DNA from 3 places in the Streptomyces sp. NPDC048441 genome. Region 3 is predicted to be linked to each of the others. Evidence: riboswitches for the same ligand, from Rfam matches in the RefSeq annotation. Region 3 holds a riboswitch; each other region holds the start of a gene.

Region 1 (6,036 bases), on a different contig from region 3:
GAAGTCCCGATCACCGCGTAGTCATGACGGCCGGCCGCGCCGAAACGTTCGAGTACGGCTGCGACAGCGGCCTGCTGCGGCGGGAAGAGATCCGTATATCCGCGCAAGTACTCTGCGTGGATACGGTCGGCCAGATGCTCCTCGACCGTCGCTACCGACGACCTGGCATCGAGACCGCCGTAATAGACACCGTCGGGCGCGACAACGACGTTGGCGGCGAACCTGTCGCCGCCCACATGGGTGCACTCCCACACCAGGTCCGGCCAGCGCTCACTCAGCGCGCGCCCGGCGGGCCGGCCGCGTACGGCGCAGCATGTGTCGTGCTGACCGTGGGCGCAGACGAGTACGACGGGCGGGCGGCCGAGCTCTCCGGGGGCACCGAGAGCGCCGACGATCTCCGCCAAGTCTTCGTCACGGCTCCATGTGCCCCATTGCTGGCGGTAGGCGCCGGAGCTCTCGTAGCGCAGTACGGCCCAGCGCCGGGTGCCTTCGAGGCTGTGGCGTCCGTGCCGCCTGATCAGGAGCACGCGTGCCCGCACCGCCTGGGCGGCGGAGAACAGGAGCCTTTTGGTGTCGGGCTCGAGATGGAGGCCGTCGAAGCCGTTGGGCGGCCAGCCGCCCCGGTACTCGATGAGGATCCAGACAGAGCCGTGCGGTGCTGTTCCTGCGAGTGGGTCGCCGTGTGTCCGGGCGGCATCGGCGCAGAAGAAGCGTTCTGTCGCAGTCACCGGGACCACGTCACTGTTCGGCCGGCACCAGTACACCCGCGCGCAGCAGTCTCCCGACGAGGTCGACGCCGAGATCACCGGCGGTGCGGACCTCGCCGTCGAGCATACGGGCTACCGACGGCAGATCAGCCTCCGGGAAGTCGAGCCAGCCCACGCGCGTGGCCAGCCGTGGACCCTCCAGGCGCGCTTCCAGCGCTTCACGGAGCCTCACCGGCGAGTCGGAGCCGAGGCCGTCGACTGCCGCTAGCTGGGCCAATGGGCCCATCGGCGCGGGGCGTTGCTGGCTTCGCCGGGTGCGGTGGAACAGCGGAGCGGGATCGGACTGTGCGATGGCGGCGACGAGGCGTTCACGGACGATGCCGATCTCGCCGTCCGGCCCGTCCACGCCCAGAGGCAGCGTGCCGCGCATCAGGGGATCGTCGCGCAGCGCTGTGAGTGCGGCCTTGGCGAGCTGCTCGGCCAGTGCGTAACGCGTCCAGCTGTGGATTCCGAACGTCAGGTGGATCGAGACCTCGCCTTGCGCCTGGGCGGCGTGCAGCCAGCCCCGCGGCAGGTAGAGGACATCACCCGGCTGGAGAACCGTGTCGATGTAAGCCTTGTCCTTCGCGGCCTCGGCGACGGCGGAGCGGCGATCCGTCCAGGGCTGATCGCGCAGCGGGTCGGGATGAACGGGCTCGTGGACGAGCCAGCGCTTGGCGCCGTCGATCTGAAGGACGAAGACATCGTGGACGTCATAGTGGTCGTCGAACCCGCGGTTCTGCGGCGGAGTGACGTAGGCATTGGCCTGCACCGGATGCCCCAGCTCCCCGCTCAGCCGGGCGCTGAAGTCCGCGACCGGCTCCCACGTGCGCTGCAGAGCTTGCAGTACGAGTGTGGCGCCATCGGCGAACCCGCGCCACAGGGCGGTGTCGTCAAGCTGGTCGGCGATGGTGGCGCCGACACCGCCGGGCGAGGTGAAGGATGACTCGGGGAGCGTGGAGCCGTCCTTGGCAACGCGGAGGAAGGGCGTACGCAGTCCCCGGCGCGAGATCAGCTCGTCCACGGCCTCGGCGGAGAACAGGTCACAGAAGTCGCTGGCGCCGCGTGTGAGCAGCGCCTTGCGCGCCCAGACGTCGCGGGCGAACTGCTCTCGGCTCAGGCTGGTCAGCCGTGTCTCCAGAACACCGACGCCTGCTGTGGCGTCGGTGTCCTGAAGCTCGGTCGAGAAGAGACTCAAGAGCCGCTGCCGGAGTTGTCGGCTCCGCCGTCTGCGCCGCCATCTGCTCCGTCGTCTGCGCCGCCGTCGGCTCCTCCGTCCGCGCCGCCGTCGTGGACGCCGGGTGTGCCTGCTGCGCCGCCGTCTGCGGGGCCGTCGGCTCCTCCGTCTGCGCCGCCGTCGTGGACGCCGGGTGTGCCTGCCGCTCCGCCGTCTGCGGGGCCTTCGTGCTGATTCGGGTCCTGCTGGGGGTTGGTCACCATTCCTCCTGAGAATCGAACGGCTGCGATCGGACGCACCCCCCTCCAGGGCCCTCTCTGCTTCCACCAAACTCGCTCACGCGATTCTGGTCGGCAACCGGAAGGGTTCACGGGTGGCCCAGTCGGCCTCAATCTCATCCCCTCCCCGGCGCAATCCGCTGAGATCAGGAAACTCGCAGGCCGTGTCGGCTCGGCGCGCTTCTGTAAGGGAGTTGAGAGGGAGCGTACGCAACGGGCAGAGAAAATAGCGGAATTGCGCATGGAGTTGTCCATGTGCGGGGGCGCTATATGACGGCACGTCACTGCATGAGCGGCTGACGGATTCTCTTGAGGGAGGGTGATCTCAGGCAGTCGGCGAGCAAATTCGCGGAGAGCGGTGCGTGGCCTCAGACAGGCCTGAGCCCCGGACACATGGAATGCCGGGGCTCACAGCGGACGAGACGAGACGGGACGCGGTCTAGGTCTAGGTCCAGATCTAGGTCTAGTACGGGCCGTTCACGTTGTCGATCGAGCCGTACCGGTCGGCTGCGTAGTTGCAGGCGGCGGTGATGTTGGCGACCGGATCGAAGCCGTCGAGCGACGTGCCGGGCACGTGATAGGCGGTGAACGTGGGGTCGATGACCTGCAAGAGCCCCTTGGACGGGGTTCCGGCGGCAGCGTTGGAGTCCCAGTTGTTGGTGGCCAGCGGGTTGCCGGAGGACTCGCGCATGATGTTGCGGTGGATGCCCTCGTAGGAGCCGGGGATGCCCTGCTGGGCCATGATGTCGAGCGACTCGTTGATCCAGCCGTCGAGGTCGTTGGTGTAGGACTTCTTAGCCGGGGCAGCGGCGGGCTCGGCGGCGAGCGTGTTCTCGCGCTCGGAGCGGTCCGCCCGTTCGGCGGACGCCTTGGGGGCGGCCGACTTCTTCGTGGGCTCGGCCGGGGCCTTCTCGCCGAGGGTGAGCTTGAGACCGGGGTGGATCAGCCGCGGGGTAGCGCCGAGGGCGCTGCGGTTGTCCTCGTACAGCTTCTTCCAGCCGCCGCTCAGGGAGTGCTCTCGGGCGATCTTGGAGAGCGAGTCGCCAGCGACGACAACGTAGGTCTTCGAGGCCGCGGCGGGCCCGGCGGTCGTGCCGGCCGGCTGCGCCGCTCCGGCGGCGGTTGCGCCGAGCACCGGGAGAACGAGTACGGCGCCACCAGTCCCTGCCACGGCGATGCCCCGGGTGAGTGAACTGGACTTGGGGCGGCGGTGCTTTCCCTTTGCGGGCATGGCGAATTCCTCTCCGTCGCCTACGAGGTGAGCTGTCGGGTTCGGACGGGAGATGTCCGGTCGCACTGTGAATACGACTTCACCCCGAGCCGTTCCGGAATCCGGATCGGCGGCTTACCTGGGTCCCCCGCTCCTGCCGTGCGTAAGTGAGTGGGTGGGATGGTTTCTGGATGGCGGCAGGATTCGGCGTTCCATCCGGATTGGCGGTGACGTTAGGCGAGAAAGCCCGCATGGAACAAGACCCAAATTCGAATAAGGAATGTGCGATGCCGGTCCCTGGCAACCAGGACCACTCGCATCCTTTGATCGAAAAGCCCAACTTTCTTTGCACAGAACGGAAGTGCGTTCAGTGGATCCCGGGGTCGAGGCCGCCGGTGTGACTCAATTCACTGAATGCAATACGCGCTGGAATGCGACTCGACGGCATATCAGAGCACGCCATTTCGCCAGAGCCCCCCGCAATAGGGACAGCACTTTCTATACGCCATTAATGGTGTGAAGAAGTATCTTTTTCGGGCAAAAGTGAACGCGATACAAGAGCCGCTTTCCATGCCAAAAGGAACATATCCTCACCGGGATCAGGCTGCCGCGACGCCAAGGACTTGATGACCGCCGTGGACGGAACTCAACTGCCCCTCCCTCGATCCTTCCGCGGAGGTCGCCAACGCGGGGAACCGACAAGGGGAATGGCCTCTGTTACGAGACCCTGCCGGTCGGGCGGCCGGCCGCTGAAGCCCCCACCACCCCGGCGCCCCTCGCCGCCTCCTCGCGTGCGAGCAGGTCTCCGTGGAGACGGGCGAACAGTGCGCACACCAGCGGCATGACCACCGGGGACAGCAGGAGAAGGGCCACGGCTGAGGGCAGCACCTTCACCAGCACGCCGGTGATCCACACATTGTCGTTGCTGAGCCACAGCATTCCGAGTCCGGCGAGGTGGACGAGGGGAGCGGCCGCGTACCGGGCCAGCAGGAAGAAGAGCACGGCTGCCGCCGTGACCAGTGTGCCCACGCCGAGGGTGCGCCGTCGTGCGCGGCGGGTCAGCACCCAGGAGCGGTACAACGCCACGAACGGGGAACGGAGTTCCAGCACCGTCTCGGCGGTGGCCAGCGCCAGGCGGGCGTACAGCAGCGGGCCCAGACACCACACGGTGATCGGCAGCACCCACCCCACCAGGGTGTACTGCCAGGTCGCGGTTTCGCCCAGGGGCGTGGGCTCGACACCAGGCACCTCGCCGCTTTCGACGATGCCCCACAGCACCAGGCCCGCCATCCATACGGCGCCCACAGCCAGTCCGGTCAGCGTGTTGACCGCGAGGGCGGCGGGAAAACGCCCGCGTGTGCGCCGCCACAACTCGCGGGTGGCCAGCGGTCCGCCGCCGTGCCTGGCGTGAGAGTCGCCGACGGCGTACGCGGTGTGCAGGACGGAAACGACGAGGAGCCCCAGAACGAGCAACAGCGGCACCATCACGAAGAACACCCTTGCCAGCTCTGGCATGGCATCCTCCGCGTAGGCCACGTAGGAGTCCTCGTTGGCGATGTTGGCGTCCGCGTAGTCCCGGACGCCCTCGAAGGTGTCCCATGCCGCCGCGAATCCGCCGGCCAGGATCGCGCAGCCGAGCACTGCGGTCACGACGGACACGCGGAGGGTGAAGCCGTACAGCGCGCGGCGGTAGCGCCTGACGGCGCCGAGCGTCCCGCTGATGCCGCCGCCCGGCTGCTCGGTGGGGTTGTCGCCCACGCCGTCGCCCTCGCCATCGGCCGCGCGGTCGGTCGACTGGTCTCCGTCGTGTGCCATGACCTGATCTGACCTCCGTGCGGCGCTGTGGTGACGGTAGCCAAGACGCCGTGCGGGGCACGTGGGGTTCCCGGGGGCCGGGACCATTCCCGCAGGTCCAGGCCGCAGTAGGTGCGGTAGCCGAGATCGACGGGGACATCTCGGCGGACTCCACCTTCGTGCGTACGACCTCTTCGCCATGTAGGCGAGCCAGCCTTCGGTCAGGGTTTCATAGCAACGGCGCCGAACTGCGGGAGCGTGGGCCCGGAGTCGGTCTCAGCGCGCCAGTGCGCGCATGACACGAGGCCGGGGGTGAGGAGATCCAGGCCGTCGAAGAACGCGCTGATCTCTGCGCGGCTGCGGGCGGTGATCGGCGGGGTGGCGTTTTCGTTCCAGAACCGCATGGCCTCGACGTTGCCTTCGCCGCCGAGATCGGTGTCGGTGGTGGGGTGGGTCAAGGCGAGGTAGCTGCCGGAGGGGACCGAGGCCATGATCCGGCGCACGATCTCCTGGGCCTCGCCGGTGTCGAGGACGAAGTTGAGGATGCCCAGCATCATGACCGCGACGGGCCGGTCCAGGTCGAGGGTTGCCGCTGCACCTTCCATGACGCTGTCCGGGTGCTGGATGTCGGCGTCGATGTAATCGGTAGCTCCCTGGGGGGTACCGGTCAGCAGGCTGCGGGCATGGACGAGCACGATGGGGTCGTTGTCGACATAGACGATCCGGGCTTCGGGTGCGATCCGTTGGGCGATCTCGTGGGTGTTGGCCAGGGTCGGCAGTCCGGTGCCGATGTCCAGGAACTGCCGCACGCCGCAGTCGGCGGTCAGGAAT
Region 2 (6,036 bases), on a different contig from region 3:
TCCCGAGGCCGAACTGGTCGTGCGTGACCCGATCCCCGATCGCAAGTGCGACCACCGGCTTCTCCGAGGCGCGGCGCGTGGCGAAGCCCTGCGCGCCCCCGGCGCGGGAGCGCGACGACGACAAGGAGGAGGCGATTCCCGCAGCGGGCCCGGAAGATGCCGGTGCGCCGATGGACCCCGTCCGCTTCCAGTCGAGGTGGGCCTCCGGGATCTCCTCCAGGAAGCGCGACGGCGGGTTGTACGAAGGCTGGCCCCAGGCGCTGCGCATGGAGGACCGCGTCAGATAGAGCCGCTCCCGCGCGCGCGTGATGCCCACGTACGCGAGACGGCGCTCTTCCTCCAGCTCCTTGACCTGGCCGAGGGAACGCATGTGCGGGAAGACCCCGTCCTCCATGCCGGTCAGGAAGACGACCGGGAACTCGAGGCCCTTGGCGGTGTGCAGCGTCATCAGTGTGATGACTCCGGAGCCGTCGTCCTCCTCGTCGGGGATCTGGTCGGAGTCGGCGACGAGCGCGACCCGCTCCAGGAACTGGGAGAGCGTGCCGGACATCCCTGTGCCCGCCTCCGCGTCCTCTCCTTCGCCCTCGGCACCCGCTGCTGCTTCACCGTTGTCCTGCTCGAACTCAAGCGCCACTGCGGCGAGTTCCTGGAGGTTCTCGATGCGCGTCTCGTCCTGGGGGTCGGTGGAGGCCTGCAACTCGGCGAGATAGCCGGTCCGTTCGAGCACGGCCTCCAGGACGACGGCAGGGCCCGCGCCGGACTCGACGATGGTCCGCAGCTCCTCCATCAGCGTGTTGAAACGCTTGACGGCGTTCGCCGAGCGGGCGGCCATTCCGTACGCCTCGTCGACGCGCTTCAGCGCCTGCGGGAAGGAGATCTTCTCGCGCTGCGAGAGCGCGTCGATCATCGCCTCCGCACGGTCGCCGATACCCCTCTTCGGTACGTTGAGAATGCGCCGCAGCGGGACGGAGTCCTCCGGGTTGGCGAGCACCCGCAGATACGCGAGGACGTCCCTGACCTCCTTGCGCTCGTAGAAGCGGACGCCGCCGACGACCTTGTAGGGCAGGCCGACGCGGATGAAGATCTCTTCGAAGACACGGGACTGGGCGTTCGTCCGATAGAAGATCGCGACGTCACCCGCCTTCGCGTCGCCCGCGTCGGTGAGCCGGTCGATCTCGTCGGCGACGAACTGGGCCTCGTCGTGCTCGGTGTCGGCGACATATCCGGTGATGCCCGCGCCCGCGCCCGCGTTGGTCCACAGATTCTTGGGGCGGCGGCTGTCGTTGCGCTCGATGACCGCGTTGGCTGCCGTCAGGATCGTCTGCGTGGAGCGGTAGTTCTGCTCCAGGAGGATCGTCGTCGCGTTCGGGTAGTCCTCCTCGAACTGGAGGATGTTGCGGATCGTGGCGCCGCGGAAGGCGTAGATCGACTGGTCCGCGTCACCCACGACACACAGCTCGGCGGGGTCGTCCCCCTCGCCTCCGGAGGGGCCGACCAGCTCGCGCACGAGGGCGTACTGGGCGTGGTTGGTGTCCTGGTACTCGTCGACCATCACGTGCCGGAAGCGGCGCCTGTAGTGCTCGGCGACGTCCGGGAACGCGCGGAACATGTTGACCGTCGTCATGATCAGGTCGTCGAAGTCGAGCGCGTTCGCCTCGCGCAGGCGCGACTGGTACATCGCGTACGCCTGGGCGAGCGTCTTCTCGAAGCCGTCGGCGGCCTGTCCTGCGAAGGTCTCCTCATCGATCAGCTCGTTCTTCAGGTTCGAGATCTTGGCGCTGAAGGACTTCGGCGGGAACTTCTTCGGGTCGATGTCCAGATCGCGACAGACCAGCGCCATCAGCCGCTTGGAGTCGGCGGCATCGTAGATCGAGAAGGAGGAGGTGAAGCCGATCGTCTTCGACTCGCGGCGCAGTATGCGCACGCACGCGCTGTGGAACGTCGATACCCACATGGCGTTGGCACGCGGTCCGACGAGCGCCTCGACGCGCTCCTTCATCTCGCCCGCGGCCTTGTTCGTGAACGTGATCGCGAGGATCTGGCCCGGGTGCACCTGCCGCGCGGCCAGCAGATACGCGATGCGGTGGGTCAGGACACGGGTCTTTCCGGAGCCCGCGCCGGCCACGATGAGCAGTGGAGAGCCGGCGTGCACGACGGCCGCTCGCTGGTTCTCGTTCAACCCGAAGATCAGCGCCGCCGGATCGATCACCGGACGGGGGGCGCCGCCGCGGTAGTGCGCGTCCCTGGGCACGGGCGCGTCAAACTTCCCGTCGAACAGATCATCCGGAATGGACTCCGGCGTGCTGTCGTCGGGCGGCGGCGGGGGCTCCTCCTCGGAAGCCCGCGAGGGCTGGAGGTCCGCCAGGAAGCTGTCATCAAAGAGGCTGCTCATCGCCTCCCGAGTCTAGGCGGCCCCACTGACAACCCGCTCCGGGTTCCGGCCACGTCCACCGTCTACGCCCCGCCCACGACCGGTCACTCTCCGCCATATCGCCGCGTGTCCGCGTCAAGAGCTTCGTAAAGTCACGAAAATGTATCGGGCATATCGAACATCAACCTTCACACGAGCCACACGAGTTGGCTAGCGTGCTGGGCGGGCTGCTCGTACTCCCACCGGCGAACCCCGCCGGGAACGGGTGGCCTCCGCCGAGTTCGATCTCCTCGGAGCCGGGGACCCACTCAGACCTTGGGGTGAATCGGTCCCGTACGAAGTACGGGACTGTAGGGCAACCTTCCGAACCACCCGCCCGAACCCGACAGCTAACCCGGTAGGCGGTCTACGGAAGGAGTCGCCTCCCTTGGCGTCGCACCGCAAGCCGCGGACCCGCATTGCCGGCCTACGCGCCACTCCCGCCATCGGCATCACGACGGCGGCCCTCACCTCTGTGGCCCTCCTGTCGCAGAGCGCACAGGCGGCACCCTCCGCGCCCCAGAAGCCCAGCCTCGAAGAGGTCCAGAAGAAGGTCGACGACCTCTACCACCAGGCGGGCGTGGCCACCCAGAAGTACAACTCGGCCAAGGAGCGCACCGAGAAGCAGCGCTCGAAGGTCGACACCCTTCTCGACGACGTGGCCAAGCGCGCCGACAAGCTGAACGAGGCCCGCCAGGAGCTCGGCACGTTCGCCGCGGCCCAGTACCGCACCGGCGCCGTCTCCGAGACCGCCACGATGATGCTCGCCGACGACCCGCAGGGGTACTTCGACCAGAACCATCTGTCGGACCGGCTGACCGCGCGCCAGAAGAAGGCGGTCGACGACTACCAGACGAAGCAGGCCGCGGCGACGAAGCAGCGCACGAAGGCCGCCACGAGCCTGGAGACTCTGAGCGACTCCCGTGACGACCTCAAGAGCAGCAAGCAGACCGTCCAGAAGAAGCTGGGCCAGGCACGCACGCTGCTCTCGGAGCTGACGGCCGAGGAGAAGGCGCGGCTCGCGGCGATCGAGAAGAAGAAGGAAGAGGCGGCCAAGCGCAAGGCCGCCGAGCTGGCGCGCAAGCAGGAGGCCGAGGCGGAGGCCAAGCGCAAGGCGGCGGAAGAGGCCGCGGCCAAGGAGCGCGAGAAGAACAAGGAGACCCCCGACTCGGGCTCCGGTTCCGACACCGGCTCCGGCAGCGGCTCCGGGGACACGGACAGCGGTTACGCGACGAAGGCCGCGAAGGTCATCAACTTCGCGGAGGCCCAGATGGGCAAGCCGTACGTGTGGGGCGCCACCGGCCCCGACTCCTACGACTGCTCCGGGCTCACCCAGGACGCGTGGAAGGCGGCCGGGATCTCCCTGCCGCGTACGACGTGGGATCAGGTGAAGGTCGGCACGACCGTGAAGACCGCCGATGCCAAGCCGGGTGACCTGGTCTTCTTCTACGACGACATCAGCCACGTAGGGATCTACATCGGCGACGGCAAGATGATCCACGCCCCGAAGCCGGGCGCGAACGTCCGCGTCGAGTCGATCTACTACATGCCGATCCACAGCGTGGTGCGGCCAGCCTGAGAGCGGTCTGCTTGATCGCCTCCCACCTGCACACAACCCACTACGCGCGCGTGGCCCGCATCCTCTTGGGATGCGGGCCACGCGCGCGTAGTGGGTGAGTTGTCTTTACGAACTCAGGTCCACAGCACCGCGATGAAGATGTTCGCCGTGGTCAGAAGACCCACGGCGCCGAACATCCCCTTGTCGATCTTTTCCTCGTCCCGCTTCACGTAGACGAGCCCAAGGATCACGATCAGCACCGCCATTTTGATGCCGATCTTGATGTTGTTGACCGGGTTGTCGTCCGCCTGGTTGAGGCCCACCAGGATCACGCCGGTGACGAGCATGGTCAGCGCGCCGTGCAGCATCGCGGGGTTGAAACGGGCCGTGCCCTGGCCCATCTGCTTCATCTGGGTGAGGAAGCCGCCCAGGAGGGAGGCGATACCGATGATGTGCAGACCGACGAAGACATGGGTGAGTACGTCCATGGTCCGGAGCCTAACCGGGGCCCTATCACCGCTCTGTAGCCAGGTGGGCCACAAATGCCTCATCGGTCACAGGTAGACGCGAAGGACATGGTGTTCGGCGGATCGCGCAGTCACATTCAGTCACCGCCAGAACACTTCCGCCAATTGCGCACAATCCGCCACCAACCCGTGACGGCCAGGTTTAGCGTCCTTCGTCAGGTGCCCGGCTCCCCAATGCCGCCCGGACCAGGGGCGGCAGTCGGACACCACCGCCGAGAAATCCGGCGGCGTCCTGCTCCCCCTGTGCGGGCCGCCGCCGGACCCTTAAGGAGCCCTCCTTCGTGGCAGCGCACCGCAAGCCCAAGCAGCGCTCACTCAGTGGCCATACGGCCCGTACCGCCGCCACCATCGCCCTCGCCGGGGCCGCCACGGCGACCGCGTTCGACGGTACGGGACACGCGGACCCCCGGCTCAGCCCGGCCGAGGTGAAGTCCAAGGTCGACGCGCTCTACCGCGAGGCAGAGATCGCCACCGAGAAGTACAACGGCGCCAAGGAGAAGGCCGACAGCGCCGAGAAGTCACTCGGCGAGCTGCGCGACGAAGCGGCCCGCAAGACGGAGAAGCTCAACTCGGCGCGTGAGGGCCTCGGTTCGATCGCCGCCGCGCAGTACCGCAGCGGCGGCATCGACCCGGCCGTCCAGGTCGCGCTCTCCTCCGACCCCGACCAATTCCTCGAGCGCGCCGCACTCGCCGACCGGGCGGGCAGCCGCCAGGCCACGGCCGTCAGCGGCGTACAGAAGCAGCTCCAGGAGATCCACCAGCTGCGCACCGAGGCCGACGGCACACTCGCGCACCTCAAGTCCCGCCAGGCGGAGCTGAGGAAGCACAAGAAGACGGTCAACGGAAAGCTCGACGCGGCCAAACGGCTCATGTCCCAACTGACCGGCGATCAGCGCGCCGAGCTCGCGGGCGACGGCGGTCCGGACAGGGCCTCCCGGACCGCGGGCCGCGACGCCGCCCTGAACGTCCCGGCCAAGGCCTCCAACTCCCGTGCCTCAGCGGCCGTCGCGTACGCCTACAAGTCGCTCGGCCGCCCGTACGTATGGGGCGCCACCGGCCCGAACGCCTTCGACTGCTCGGGCCTCACCCAGGCCGCCTACCGCTCCGCGGGAGTCGACCTCCCACGCACCACTTACGCGCAGATCGCCGCGGGCGAGCGGGTACCGCGCTCCCAACTCCAGCCCGGAGACCTGGTCTTCTTCTACCAGGGCATCAGCCATGTCGGCCTCTACGTAGGCAACGGACAGATGATCCACGCCCCGAACCCGAGCGCACCGGTGCGCCTCGCCCCGATCGACCAGATGCCGTTCGCGGGAGCCACGCGGGTGGCGTGAAGGGCTGTGCGGGCGGCTGCGGGGGCTGTGCGGGCCCACCGGTAATGTCAGGTCCATGCTCCGCCGCCGCACCCTTCCACCACCTCCGCCGCCCGTCCACCTGCGCACCTGGCCGGACCGGAACACACTCCTCGCCGACCGAGGCATGGCACTCGAAGAGCTGCGCAGGCGGATCCTGGGAGTACACCGGCTGCTACTGCTCTGGCT
Region 3 (6,036 bases):
GGTCGCTTGCTCAAAGGCGTACCCGATGCGCAGCACCTGTAGGTCGGCCCGGTGCGGACCGACGATCTGCAGCCCGACCGGCAGGCCCCCCGGAGTGAACCCGGCGGGCACCGAAAGGGCCGGGCTGCCGGTCGCGGACACCAGGTACGCCGAGCGCATCCAGTCCAGATAGTCATCCATCGGCACCCCGGCGACCTGCTCCGGATACTCCAACTCGACGGGGAACGGCACCACTTGACTGGTCGGCAGGACCAGGGCGTCGTACCTCTCGAAGAACTCCCGCACCCGGTGGAACAGTTGGCCGTGCAGCTCGGTGGCCCGCGCCAGGTCGATGCCGGTGAGCGTGCTTCCCTGCCGTACGTTCCTGACCAGGCTGGGTTTCATCCGGTCGGCTTCCGTCTCCAGGAGCGCGCCGAGCCCCAGGTGGAACTGCCAGGCGCGGAAGGTCCGGAACACTTCGTCGGCGCCGGACAGATCGGGGCAAGCCTCCTCGACCATGCACCCCAGGTCGGCGAACACCCGTACGGCGGGGGCGAGTACGTCGGTGACTTCGCGGTCCACCGGCACCGCCCCTCCCAGATCCGGCGACCACGCGATCCGCAGCCCCCTCGGATCACTCTCCAGTGACCCGCCGAACGCGCTGCCCGGAGTCTCCAGGGCGATCGGTGAACGCGGGTCGGGCCCGGCGATGACGGAGAGCAGCAGCGCCGCGTCGCCGACCGTGCGCGCCATCGGCCCCTGTACGGCCATCGTCGACCACGGGTCGGTGTCCGGCCAGGAAGGCACCCGGCCCGGCGAGGGGCGCAGGCCCACCACGTTGCAGAACGACGCGGGGTTGCGCAGCGATCCGCCCATGTCGCTGCCGTCGGCGAGGGGGTGCATGTTGCAGGCGAGCGCGGCCGCCGCTCCCCCGCCGCTGCCGCCGGCGGAGCACCGGAGGCCGTACGGGTTGCGGGTCGCCCCGAAGACCGGATTGACGGTGTGCGAACCGGCCGCGAACTCGGGCACGTTGGTCTTCCCGATGGTGATCGCCCCGGCGGCGCGGATGCGCTCGACGATCAGCTCGTCGCGGTCCGGGACGTTGTCGGCGAGGAGCGGCGTCCCGTAAGTGGTCCGGATACCGCGGGTGTCGTGGGTGTCCTTGTGGGCGATGGGCAGCCCGTGCAGCGGGCCCAGCGGTTCGCCGTGCGCGGCCCGTTCGTCGGCGGCGTGCGCCTCGTCGAGCGCGCGCTCGGCCACCAGGGTCACCACGGCGTTCACCGCGCCGTTGACCTGCTCGATCCGGTCCAGGTGCGCCTGGACGACCTCACGCGCGGACAGTTCGCGGGTGCGGAGCCCGGCGGCGAGCTCACGGGCGGTGAGGTGGACGAGCTCGGAGGCTCGCGCCTCCTGCGCTTGGTTCGCTTCAGGGCTCATACGCCGAGTCCTTCGCATTCAGCGAACGGCTGAAACACCGCCCGCCTGTTGACTCCCGCGGATCACCGGCCCATGCTCGCCACCATGCTGTTACGTACGTCCTGTACATTTTTTACAGGAACCCTTTTCATGGAACTGGGGAGCAGCCGCCCCCGGAAGAGGAGAGACGCGCCATGAACCGACCGTCTGCCCGCTATGTCCTGCCCCAGTTCACCGAGCACACCAGCACGGGGCAGCGGACCCTCGATCCGTACTCGAAGCTGCTCGAGGAGCGCATCGTCTTTCTGGGTACGCCGATCGACGCCACCTCGGCCAACGACGTGATGGCGCAGTTCATGCACCTCGAATATCTGGCGCCCGACCGCGACATCGCGCTCTACATCAACTCCCCCGGCGGCTCGTTCAGCGCGATGACCGCGATCTACGACACGATCCAGTTCGTCACCTGTGACGTGGAGACGACCTGCCTGGGCCAGGCCGCGTCGGCCGCCGCGGTCCTGCTGGCCGCGGGCACCCCCGGCAAGCGGTTCGCGCTGCCCGGCGCCCGGGTCCTGATCCATCAGCCGTCGTTCGCCGAGCCCATCCACGGCCAGACGTCCGACCTGACGATCCAGGCCGACGAACTCCTGCGCACCCGCGCCCAGCTGGAGCGGCTGCTCGTCCAGCACACAGGGCAGAGCCCGGAGCGCGTCACGGCCGACATCGAGCGCGACAAGATCCTGAGCGCCCCCGAGGCCGTCGAGTACGGCCTGGTGGACCGGATCATCTCGACCCGCAAGTCCTCACTCCGCTCCCCGGACGCGAGGTGAACCGCCGATGCTGCCGCCCGAACTCCCTCCGCTGCCCGCACTCACCCGCGCCGAGGGCGAGTTGATCGACCGGTACCTCGAAGTGGTCGATCTGGTGGGCCGGATCAACCCGGCCCGCGCATCGGACACGTACGGCGGACTGCGCGCCGCCCAGGCCCTGGTCGGCAAGGCCACCGCGCTGCGCGACGCGCTGACGCTCATGCACCAGCGGGGCGAGAGCGCCGTGCACGCGCCGACGTTGGCGCGCGCCCTGCGGGTGCTCGACGGCGAGCGGCGGTCCTCGCGGGTCACCATGCCTCCCCCGTCGGCGTCCTGAGCACGCGTCATATTCGCGCCGCGGACCTGGAGCGTCCGGGGCCGGTCTTAAACGGACCAGTCGGGCTACCTCGTTCGGCGTAGCCAATCGTCGTATTCTCGGCCGGTCCCAGTTGCACCACGTGTGTACGCGGCGGGCGGAATCTGACGTTCCGGTGCTGGTAGAACGATCGTCGAGCCCCTCGGCCCGATCCCGAATCCTGCCTTGTCCACCCGAACGGTTCAGCCGTGAGGAGCCTCACAAAAGGCCGTTTCGGCTCGGAATTCGGGCCTTTCACAGGTCAAGATCCCTTCCGACGACAAGACCCCGCCACACGGCGGGGCGGTCCGGGCGGACGCCGAGTCCTGCCGCCGCCCGGATATCCGGTCGACATCGGTGCACCGGCAGGAGTGGAGGACCCAGGCATGACGGGTCGGTTCCGGAAAGTCCGGACGACGGCCCTTGGGGTGAAGCCGCACACCGCGGCCGGGCAACTTCGCCAGCCCGAATCCGACAGGTCATCCTTCACAGGCGGCTGACGAAGGGTTGCGCATGACCGCGCTGAATCATGTTCCGTCGCTGCTCACCAGGGCCGGCTCCGCATCGGTCCTCACGCTCGCCGTCGTAGGCGGCACCCTCGTGGCCCCAGGGCTCACGTCGGAAGCACAGGCCGCGACACACGGGACGAAGGCGCTCCAGATCGCCGCATCCAAGAAGGGCTCTCCGTACCGCTATGGAGCGGCGGGGCCACACCGGTTCGACTGCTCGGGCCTGACCCTCTACTCGTTCAAGCGCACGGGCAAGAAGCTGCCGCGCACCGCCGCGCAGCAGTACAACAAGACCCGCCATGTATCGGCGTCGAACCGCAGCCGCGGCGACCTCGTCTTCTTCCGCTCCGGCCGGAGCATCTACCACGTCGGCATCTACGCCGGTAAGGGCCGCATCTGGCACGCGCCCAAGAGCGGGACCGTGGTGCGCCTGGAGAAGATCTGGACGAAGAGCGTCTCGTACGGCAGGGTGCGCTGACCTGCCGCCGGGCGGCGGCGGCCGGCCCCACGGCCGACGCCGTCGCCCGGCGCGCCCGCCGCGCTTGGAGTGCGCCGACCCGGATACTCGTGCGGCATGGCCGACGACAGCGGCACCCACGCCGCTCACGACACCCGCAACGAGACGCCCTTCGAACGCGCCGACCGCAACTTCTCGGAGATCCTCCAGGAGTTGAGGGTCACGCAGACCGGCGTGCAGATCCTCTTCGCGTTCCTGCTGACACTCGCCTTCACCCCGCGCTTCCCGTCTCTGGACACCGTGCAGCGCGCCACCTACGTCACCACGCTGCTGCTCGCCGTCCTGGCGGCGGCTCTGTTCACGGCACCGGCCGCGGTGCACAGGGCGCTGTTCCAGAGGCGCGCCAAGCCGCTGATCGTGCGGGTCTCTTCGCACCTCGCCCGGATCGGCATGGGCGTCCTGATGTTCGCCCTCGCCGGATCCGTGCTCCTGGTCGTGGACGTGGCGGTGGGCCGCACCGGCGGGATCATCGCAAGCGCGGGCACACTGCTGGTGTGCGCGGGCCTGTGGGGCGTACTCCCCCGTCTGCTGCGCCGCTCGGCCTCGCGGCAGCACGTCACGCGAGAGCCGCCTCGCTGAGGAGCACCAGGCCGAGCACGCCGAGTGCCGCGCCCGTGCCGCCCTCGACGGCACGGGCCGTACGCGGTCTGCGCAGCCAGTTGCCGAGGCGGTCCACCAGGATCGCGACGGCCGGGAACCACACGAGGGCCAGGGCGACGATGATGGACGCGAGAAGCAGCGTCCTGGGCATCGCGGGGCTCCCCGCGGGCACGAACTGGGGCAGCACGCTCAGGAAGGTGATCGGCGCCTTGGGGTTGAGGGCATTGGTCAGGAAGCCCTGCCGCAGGCTGCCGGCGCCCGCCGCCTTCGGCTCCGCGTCGGTGTCCGGGGCACCGAAACTCTCCAGCGGCCGGGCCGCCGACCGCAGCGCGCGGCAGCCGAGGTACAGCACATAGGCGCCGCCCATGATCTGCAGCGCCCGGAAGAGGGCGGGCACCGCCGTGAGGACCGCCGCCACCCCGGCCACCGCGAGCGCCGTGTGCACCAGGAGCCCGCCCGCGACGCCGAGCGCACAGGTGACGCCCGCCCGTCGGGAGGCGAGCGCGTTGCGCACCACGACGGCGAAATCGGCGCCCGGCATGGCGACCATGCCCGCGGCGACCCCGGTGAAGGCGACCAGTTGTGCGTCCATGTCCCCCACCCTGCCGTTCTTCTGCCTTCAGCAGGTATGTGGAATATCCTGGGTCTGCCTTAAGCAGACGTTTAGCCCCAGGCGCCCAGGCTCTCTCCCGCACCAGGAGACACCATGTACGACCCGACGCGGCTCGCCGCACTGGTGGCGGTCTCCGAGGCCGGGTCCATCACCCGCGCCGCCGAGCGCCTCGGCTACACCGTGCCCGCCCTCTCCCAGCAGCTGGCCAAGCTCGAACGCGAGGCGGGCACCGCTCTCCTGGTACGGCATCACCGCGGGGCACGTCTGACCGGTGCGGGCGAGCTGCTCCTCGCGCGGGCGCGCCGGGTCCTTGACGAGATGGAGCGGGCCCGGCACGAACTGGCCCAGCTGGCGGGTCTGTCCGGCGGCAGGCTGCGCGTGGGCACCTTCACCACGGCGGGGATCCAGCTGATGCCGCCCGCCCTGACCGCGTTCCGCCGTGCCCATCCGGACATCGAGCTGACGGTGCGGGGCTACGAGCCGCCGCTCGGCATCGCGGCCGTCGCGGCGGGCGAGGTCGACGTAGCCCTCACCCATACGTACGAACCCGCTGATCCCGTGTCGCTGCCCGCTTCCGTGACCGCGGAGCCGCTCCTGGTCGAGGAGTTGGTCCTGGTGACCTCGCCGGGACACGCGCTCGCGGGCGCCTCGTCCAGACTGCCGCTGGCCGAACTCGCCGGACAGCCGCTGATCAGCATGGCGCCGGCGCATCCGCCCCGGCAGGGCGTGGAGTCGGCGCTCGTCCGGGCCGGGGCGATGCCCTCGGTCCTGGTGGAGACTCCGGGGTACGCGCTGGTGTGCGCGCTGGTCAGCGCCGGGCTCGGCGTCGCCGTCGTACCGGAGATGGTGGCGCGCACGGCGGCCACCCCGGTGGGGGTGAGGCCGCTGGAACCGGGCGACCTGCGCCGGACGATCTCGGTCGTCCACCGCACCGACGCGTCGTACCCCGCGGCGGACACCTTCCGGGCCCTGCTCCGGGGAGCCTTCGGACGCTCAGCGGGGTGAGGGTGCGCGCGAGGGAGTCTCACCGCGGACCGGCGCGGTCCAGGGCAGCGCGATCCAGACCGTCTTGCCGCCCTCGGGGGTGGGCGTGACCGAAAGCCTGCCGCCGCACTCCATGGTCAGCCAGCGGATGATCACCATGCCGCGGCCGTTGTCCTGCTGGACGGCGGCGGGCAGCCGCTTGGGGTAGCGGGGGTGGCTGTCGGTGACGCCGACGCGCAGTTGCTCGTCCCGGT

The links. Region 3 has a riboswitch for cyclic di-AMP ahead of ACGFSB_RS33050 (C40 family peptidase). Riboswitches for the same ligand answer to the same signal wherever they lie in the genome.
Region 1: it holds a riboswitch for cyclic di-AMP, as region 3 does, so the genes downstream of both, ACGFSB_RS29070 (transglycosylase SLT domain-containing protein) here and ACGFSB_RS33050 (C40 family peptidase) in region 3, are expected to answer to the same signal.
Region 2: it holds a riboswitch for cyclic di-AMP, as region 3 does, so the genes downstream of both, ACGFSB_RS16935 (NlpC/P60 family protein) here and ACGFSB_RS33050 (C40 family peptidase) in region 3, are expected to answer to the same signal.

What each region holds. Positions count from the first base shown of each region.
Region 1 covers NZ_JBICXM010000013.1:178,832-184,867, forward strand. Annotated here, with positions in the region: gene ACGFSB_RS29055 (sucrase ferredoxin) at 1-728, opposite strand, end outside; gene ACGFSB_RS29060 (cupin domain-containing protein) at 739-1,944, opposite strand; gene ACGFSB_RS29065 (BatC protein) at 1,941-2,186, opposite strand; gene ACGFSB_RS29070 (transglycosylase SLT domain-containing protein) at 2,665-3,432, opposite strand; cyclic di-AMP (ydaO/yuaA leader) riboswitch at 3,437-3,631, opposite strand; gene ACGFSB_RS29075 (hypothetical protein) at 4,129-5,226, opposite strand; gene ACGFSB_RS29080 (SAM-dependent methyltransferase) at 5,427-6,036, opposite strand, start outside.
Region 2 covers NZ_JBICXM010000006.1:163,997-170,032, forward strand. Annotated here, with positions in the region: gene pcrA (DNA helicase PcrA) at 1-2,392, opposite strand, end outside; cyclic di-AMP (ydaO/yuaA leader) riboswitch at 2,635-2,791, shown strand; gene ACGFSB_RS16935 (NlpC/P60 family protein) at 2,799-3,989, shown strand; gene ACGFSB_RS16940 (hypothetical protein) at 4,103-4,456, opposite strand; gene ACGFSB_RS16945 (NlpC/P60 family protein) at 4,777-5,829, shown strand; gene ACGFSB_RS16950 (hypothetical protein) at 5,885-6,036, shown strand, end outside.
Region 3 covers NZ_JBICXM010000017.1:167,809-173,844, forward strand. Annotated here, with positions in the region: gene ACGFSB_RS33035 (amidase) at 1-1,416, opposite strand, end outside; gene ACGFSB_RS33040 (ATP-dependent Clp protease proteolytic subunit) at 1,590-2,225, shown strand; gene ACGFSB_RS33045 (hypothetical protein) at 2,233-2,541, shown strand; cyclic di-AMP (ydaO/yuaA leader) riboswitch at 2,896-3,069, shown strand; gene ACGFSB_RS33050 (C40 family peptidase) at 3,073-3,546, shown strand; gene ACGFSB_RS33055 (DUF6328 family protein) at 3,643-4,164, shown strand; gene ACGFSB_RS33060 (LysE family translocator) at 4,142-4,777, opposite strand; gene ACGFSB_RS33065 (LysR family transcriptional regulator) at 4,892-5,803, shown strand; gene ACGFSB_RS33070 (ATP-binding protein) at 5,792-6,036, opposite strand, start outside.